Regions from separate parts of the Acidaminococcus hominis genome, predicted to be linked through region 1. Evidence: a T-box and tRNA genes for the amino acid it is inferred to sense, from the RefSeq annotation. Region 1 holds a T-box; the other holds one or more tRNA genes.
What was found. The T-box of region 1 lies ahead of ileS (isoleucine--tRNA ligase). A T-box ahead of a tRNA ligase gene usually reads a tRNA of that ligase, here a tRNA-Ile.
Positions count from the first base shown of each region.

Region 1 (3,273 bases):
CAGACTCTCTGCCGGGAAATACACCAGTCATGGCGGTCAGCCACCATGTTGTGGATCCGGGATTCGCCCCAGCTGGGAATCCATTTTACATCGTTGGCAATGGCGTCCAGTGCTTCCTGGCGGAACCCGTCTACGGAAGCAAACCATTGTTCGGAAGCCCGGTAGATGATGGGGTTCTTGCAGCGCCAGCAGTGGGCGTATTGGTGATGGATGGTCTTTTTGCCCAGCAGTACGTTCAGTTCAGCCAGGTGTTTGATGACCAGTCCGTTGCTGTCGAAGACAAACTTGCCCTTGAGCATTTCACCGGCCTCGTCGGTGAAGCAGCCCTTTTCGTCCACAGGACACAGGATGGGCAGGTTGTATTTCAGACCGGTCAAATAGTCCACGTCGCCGTGGCCAGGAGCGGTATGTACACAGCCAGAACCGGTTTCCAGGTCAACATAGTCGGCCAGGACTACCAGGGATTTCCGGTGGTTATATTCCGGGAAAGGATGGACGCATTCAGCCAGTTCAAATTTCCGGCCCTGGGTAGTGCCCAGAACAGGACCAAAGGTGACGCCGCATTCTTCGGCTACCTTGTCCACCAGTTCTGCTGCCATGATCAATACTTCGCCGTTATATTCCACCCAGGCGTATTCCACCTCCGGGTTTACAGCGACAGCCACGTTGGCAGGAATGGTCCAGGGGGTGGTGGTCCAAACAACCATGTAGGCCGGTTTACCCTTGGCTTCTTCCGGAGTCAGCCCGTTATCCTTGACCAGAGGCATCTTGACGAAAATGGTCGGGGTTTTCTGGTCAGCATATTCGATTTCGGCTTCTGCCAGGGCAGTTTCGCAGTGGGGGCACCAGTAAACGGTTTTCTTGCCCTTATAGATATAGCCCTTGTTGGCCATGGTACCAAATACCCGCACCTGTTCCGCTTCAAAATGGGGATCCAGGGTAACGTAGGGATGGGCCCAGTCCCCCAGTACGCCTAGGCGCTTAAAGTCGCTGCGCTGGGTGTCAATCCATTCCAGGGCGTATTCCCGGCACATTTTCCGCAGTTCTACAGGACTCAGCTTGTGGCGGTCCACCCCGGTGGCCTTGATGCAGGCGTGCTCAATGGGCATGCCGTGGGTATCCCAGCCCGGTACGTAAGGGGTATCGTAACCTCTGGCGTATTTGTATTTGACAATGATGTCTTTCAGAATTTTGTTCAGGGCATGACCCATATGAATCTTGCCGTTGGCATAGGGAGGGCCATCATGCAGGACAAACTTCTTATGGCCGGCATGGAGTTTTTGCTTTTCCCCGTACACATCATTTTTATACCAGAAATCCAGGAAATCCGGTTCCCGCTTGGGAAGTCCTGCCCGCATAGGGAAATCGGTTTTCGGCAGGTTTAGCGTGTTGCTGTACTGATCTTTTTCGCTGCTCACTTGTTACACCTCCAAAAAAATACGTCCCGTCCCCTAAGGGACGAGACGTTACAGACCCGTGGTACCACCCTCATGACAGCAAAACTGCTGCCACTCGTATGCCGTAACGGGCATAAACCGGGTCTTTTACTGCTGTTTCAAAGACCGGCTCCAGAGTGATGTTCCTGCCTGCGCTCTCCTGTCCGGGCTCCCACTGTCCCCGAATCGCTGCACCGATTGCTGGCCGTACTGTCTCTGTCATCGCCTTGTGTATTAAATTTACGCTTTATTATACACTTCTTAGGATTTTCCGTCAATAAACCTTTCGCCCTTTGCTAGGCCTTTTGGCCCTGGGAACCCAAAAACAGGAGAATTCCTCCAGCAATGGCCACGTTCAGGCTTTCCGCCTGGCCTGCCATAGGAATCATGATTTTGGTATCCGCCTGGGCAAGAAGCGCCGGGTCCACCCCTTCCGCTTCGCTGCCCATAACCAGGGCAGTTTTTTGGGGCCAAGCGGTTTCCGTTACGTTCTTTGCCCCTTCCAGTGCTGTCGCCCACAGGGTAAACTGCTCCTTCCGGCACCAGTTTAACAGCTCTTCCTGGGTCACCCCGGTAAACACCGGCAGGTGGAACAGGGAGCCCATGGTGGAGCGCACCACCTTGGGGTTGTACAGGTCCGCCGTCTCTGCCAAAAGAATCACCCCGGCAGCCCCCAGGGCATCGGCGGTCCGAATCAGGGTCCCGGTGTTGCCCGGGTCCCGGATTTTATCAAGCACCAATACCAGACCCTTGGCCGGGTGAAAATCCTTTAACGGGGTTTCTTTTAGGGCCACCAAAGCCGCCACCCCCTGGGGATCTTCCGTAGCCGTGATTTTTTCCATCACCGCTTCGGTTACCTGGTAATAGGGCGTGTCTCCAGCATCCGCTTCCTGGGTCCATTCTTCCGGCAGTTTGGTAAAGAAGTAGGCCTGGATCTGCCAGGAAGAACGCCGGGCTTCGTCCACCGCCCGCTTGCCCTCCAGCAGGAACAGCTGCTCCCGCTGCCGGTATTTTTTCACTTTCAGGGAAGCTGCCCGCTTCACCAAATCATTTTTTAGGGATGTAATTTCACTGATCATATACCGTCCTCCAGGGCTTCTACGCTTTGCCGGGACCCGATGACCACCATCATATCCCCGGCCAGCAGGGCCTTGGTAGGATCCAGGCTGATTTCCGTGGTGCCGTCTTCATGCTTCACCGCCACCACGTTGACTTTGTATTTCCGCCGCACATCCAAATCTGCCAGGCTCTTGCCCACCATTTTCTCGGAGATGGCAATTTCCATCAGGCACATATTGTCCGACAGCTCGATAAAGTCCATGATATTGGTATAAGCCAGGTTATGGCCTACCCGCCGGCCCATATCCCGTTCCGGATAGATGACCCGGGTGGCTCCCAGCTTCTCCAGCATTTTTCCGTGCAGGGTGGAGGAAGCCTTGGCCACAATGGTCTTTACCCCGGTTTCCTTCATGAGCATGGTGCACAGAAGGCTGGGTTCCAGGTCCCCAATGGCCACAATGGCTACGTCAAAGTTCCGGATACCCAGGCTTTTGACGGTTTTTTCGTCAATGACGTCGCACAGCACCACATGGGTCAGCTTATCCGCCATATCCTGGACGGCATCCTCGTCCTTGTCCACCCCCAGCACATCGTGCCCCAGGTGAACCAGGGTTTCTCCTACGCTGCTGCCGAACCGGCCCAGGCCCCAGATTACAAACTGCCGTTTTTCTTTCATGATTTCTATGTACTCCTAACCAATGATGATTTTTTCTTCCGGGTACCGGATATGGCCGCTGTCTTTCCGGGCCGTCAGCGCCAGGGCAAAGGTCATAACCCC
Region 1 covers NZ_JAKVMG010000001.1:1,247,575-1,250,847, forward strand. Annotated here, with positions in the region: gene ileS (isoleucine--tRNA ligase) at 1-1,358, opposite strand, end outside; T-box leader at 1,452-1,668, opposite strand; gene LKE88_RS05525 (TrmH family RNA methyltransferase) at 1,733-2,515, opposite strand; gene LKE88_RS05530 (potassium channel family protein) at 2,512-3,171, opposite strand; gene LKE88_RS05535 (TrkH family potassium uptake protein) at 3,187-3,273, opposite strand, start outside.

Region 2 (3,273 bases), 1.4 Mb from region 1:
GGCATTGGGGACCTTAGCTGATGGTCTGGGCTGTTTCCCTTTTGACAACGGGACTTATCTCTCGTAGTCTGACTCCCAAGCTTTGCAGCATAACCATTCGTAGTTTGACAGGGTTCGGTAACCATTACAGTCCCTATCCCGATCAGTGCTCTACCGCCTATGCTTACTGCTTGAGGCTAGCCCTAAAGCTATTTCGAGGAGAACCAGCTATCTCTGCGTTCGATTGGAATTTCACCGCTACCCACGATTCATCCGAAAGTTTTTCAACACTCACCGGTTCGGTCCTCCACACAATTTTACCTGTGCTTCAACCTGATCATGGGTAGATCACTACAGTTTCGGGTCTGCGAACACTAACTCATCGCCCTTTTCAGACTCGGTTTCCCTACGGCTCCGCATTTCCTGCTTAACCTCGCTAGTGCCCGCAACTCGTTGGCTCATTCTTCAATAGGCACGCCGTCGCTTGCGCTCCGACTGCTTGTAGACATACGGTTTCAGGTTCTCTTTCACTCCGCTCCCGCGGTTCTTTTCACCTTTCCCTCACGGTACTATGCGCTATCGGTCACTAAGTAGTGTTTAGCCTTGGAGGGTGGTCCCCCCGACTTCCCACAAAATTCCTCGTGCTTCGTGGTACTCTGGATACTCACCTTCTCGCTCGTCCTTTAACCTACGCAGCTTTTATGCTCTGTGGCTTACCTTTCCAGGTAATTCGGCTAGGATGAACTTGAATTATGTGAGTCCGTAACCCCGGAAAGCCGAAGCTTCCCGGTTTAGGCTCTGCCCTCTTCGCTCGCCGCTACTGTGGGCATCTCGTTTGATTTCTCTTCCTCCGGCTACTTAGATGTTTCAGTTCACCGGGTTCCCTTCCCTAAGGATACCAGCCCATTACGGCTGGTGGGTTTCCCCATTCGGACATCTACGGATCAAAACCTGCTTGCGGTTCCCCGTAGCTTTTCGCAGCTTACCACGTCCTTCATCGGCTCTTAGTGCCTAGGCATCCGCCGTATGCCCTTAGTAGCTTGACTTATCTCCTAGCAATATTCGGTCATTTCTTTGTCGCTCGTCACAAATTTTCCTCGATATACTAAGTGTATTATCTCCGGAAATTTGCTTCCTCGCTTCGCGAACTGCCTCGAATCTTGCTGGAGCTTTCGTTTCCACTTTTCAGTGAAAACTGCTAGTTCTACTAAGGAACATTTACGTTCCTAGTTTTCTCGTTACTCGTCTTCTAAATTCGCATTTAGATTAGAGGTTTCTACTACATATTCATCACAATACGTAGTAGATTTAATTTTGATTTTCATCAAAACTGTTTTTGTCTCTTCTATGAAGTTTTCAAGGTTCATACGATAGTAAGTAATTGGTGGAGACGAGGAGAATCGAACTCCTGACCCCCTGCTTGCAAGGCAGGTGCTCTCCCAGCTGAGCTACGCCCCCAGCATACATTCCTTTAGGAAAATATGGTGGGCCCAAGTGGACTCGAACCACTGACCTCACGCTTATCAGGCGTGCGCTCTAACCAGCTGAGCTATGGGCCCATTTCCTTACCATCTTGAGGGCAGAACCCTCAAAACAGAATATTGATATTGACAGATGTGCGTCGACGAGAATAGTTGATGTACCGTAGTACCCAACGGTTCTCCATAGAAAGGAGGTGATCCAGCCGCTCGTTCTCGAACGGCTACCTTGTTACGACTTCACCCCAATCATCGGCCCCACCTTAGACAGCTGACTCCTTACGGTTATCTCACCGGCTTCGGGTGTTACCAACTTTCGTGGTGTGACGGGCGGTGTGTACAAGGCCCGGGAACGTATTCACCGCAGTATGCTGACCTGCGATTACTAGCGATTCCAACTTCACGCAGGCGGGTTGCAGCCTGCGATCCGAACTGGGGTCGGGTTTATGGGATTTGCTCTGCCTCGCGGCTTTGCTGCCCTTTGTTGCCGACCATTGTAGTACGTGTGTAGCCCAAGACATAAGGGGCATGATGACTTGACGTCATCCCCGCCTTCCTCCAGGTTATCCCTGGCAGTCTCCTATGAGTCCCCGCCATTACGCGCTGGTAACATAGGATAAGGGTTGCGCTCGTTGCGGGACTTAACCCAACATCTCACGACACGAGCTGACGACAGCCATGCACCACCTGTTTTCGTGTCTCCGAAGAGAGGGACCTATCTCTAGGTCTTTCACTCAATGTCAAGCCTTGGTAAGGTTCTTCGCGTTGCGTCGAATTAAACCACATACTCCACCGCTTGTGCGGGCCCCCGTCAATTCCTTTGAGTTTCAATCTTGCGATCGTAGTCCCCAGGCGGGGTACTTATTGCGTTAACTCCGGCACAGAAGGGGTCGATACCTCCTACACCTAGTACCCATCGTTTACGGCCAGGACTACCGGGGTATCTAATCCCGTTTGCTACCCTGGCTTTCGCATCTCAGCGTCAGACACAGTCCAGAAAGGCGCCTTCGCCACTGGTGTTCCTCCCAATATCTACGCATTTCACCGCTACACTGGGAATTCCCCTTTCCTCTCCTGCACTCAAGACTTCCAGTATCCAACGCCATACGGGGTTAAGCCCCGCATTTTCACGTCGGACTTAAAAGCCCGCCTACATGCTCTTTACGCCCAATAATTCCGGACAACGCTTGCCACCTACGTATTACCGCGGCTGCTGGCACGTAGTTAGCCGTGGCTTCCTCGTCAGGTACCGTCAATACAAATGCTTATTCAACATTCGCACATTCGTCCCTGACAACAGAGTTTTACAATCCGAAGACCTTCATCACTCACGCGGCGTTGCTCCGTCAGACTTTCGTCCATTGCGGAAGATTCCCCACTGCTGCCTCCCGTAGGAGTTTGGGCCGTGTCTCAGTCCCAATGTGGCCGTTCATCCTCTCAGACCGGCTACTGATCATCGCCTTGGTGAGCCGTTACCCCACCAACTAGCTAATCAGACGCAGGCCCATCTTCCAGCGATAGCTTATAAATAGAGGCCATCTTTCATCCCTTCTCCATGCGGAAAAGGGATCACATTCGGTATTAGCATTCCTTTCGGAATGTTGTCCCCAACTGGAGGGCAGGTTGCCTACGCGTTACTCACCCGTTCGCCACTAAGAATTTACCGAAATAAATTCTCCGTTCGACTTGCATGTGTTAAGCACGCCGCCAGCGTTCGTCCTGAGCCAGGATCAAACTCTCCAAAATAGAATTATTTTGAAAAGCCGCTTGGCTCTTGAAAATACTAGCTTTGATTTTTTTACTTCGTTATCTCGAA
Region 2 covers NZ_JAKVMG010000001.1:2,604,718-2,607,990, reverse strand. Annotated here, with positions in the region: rRNA gene LKE88_RS11920 (23S ribosomal RNA) at 1-1,025, opposite strand, end outside; tRNA gene LKE88_RS11915 (tRNA-Ala) at 1,362-1,437, opposite strand; tRNA gene LKE88_RS11910 (tRNA-Ile) at 1,462-1,538, opposite strand; rRNA gene LKE88_RS11905 (16S ribosomal RNA) at 1,648-3,203, opposite strand.
Region 2: it encodes a tRNA-Ile, which carries the amino acid that the T-box ahead of ileS (isoleucine--tRNA ligase) is inferred to sense. The anticodon was not compared.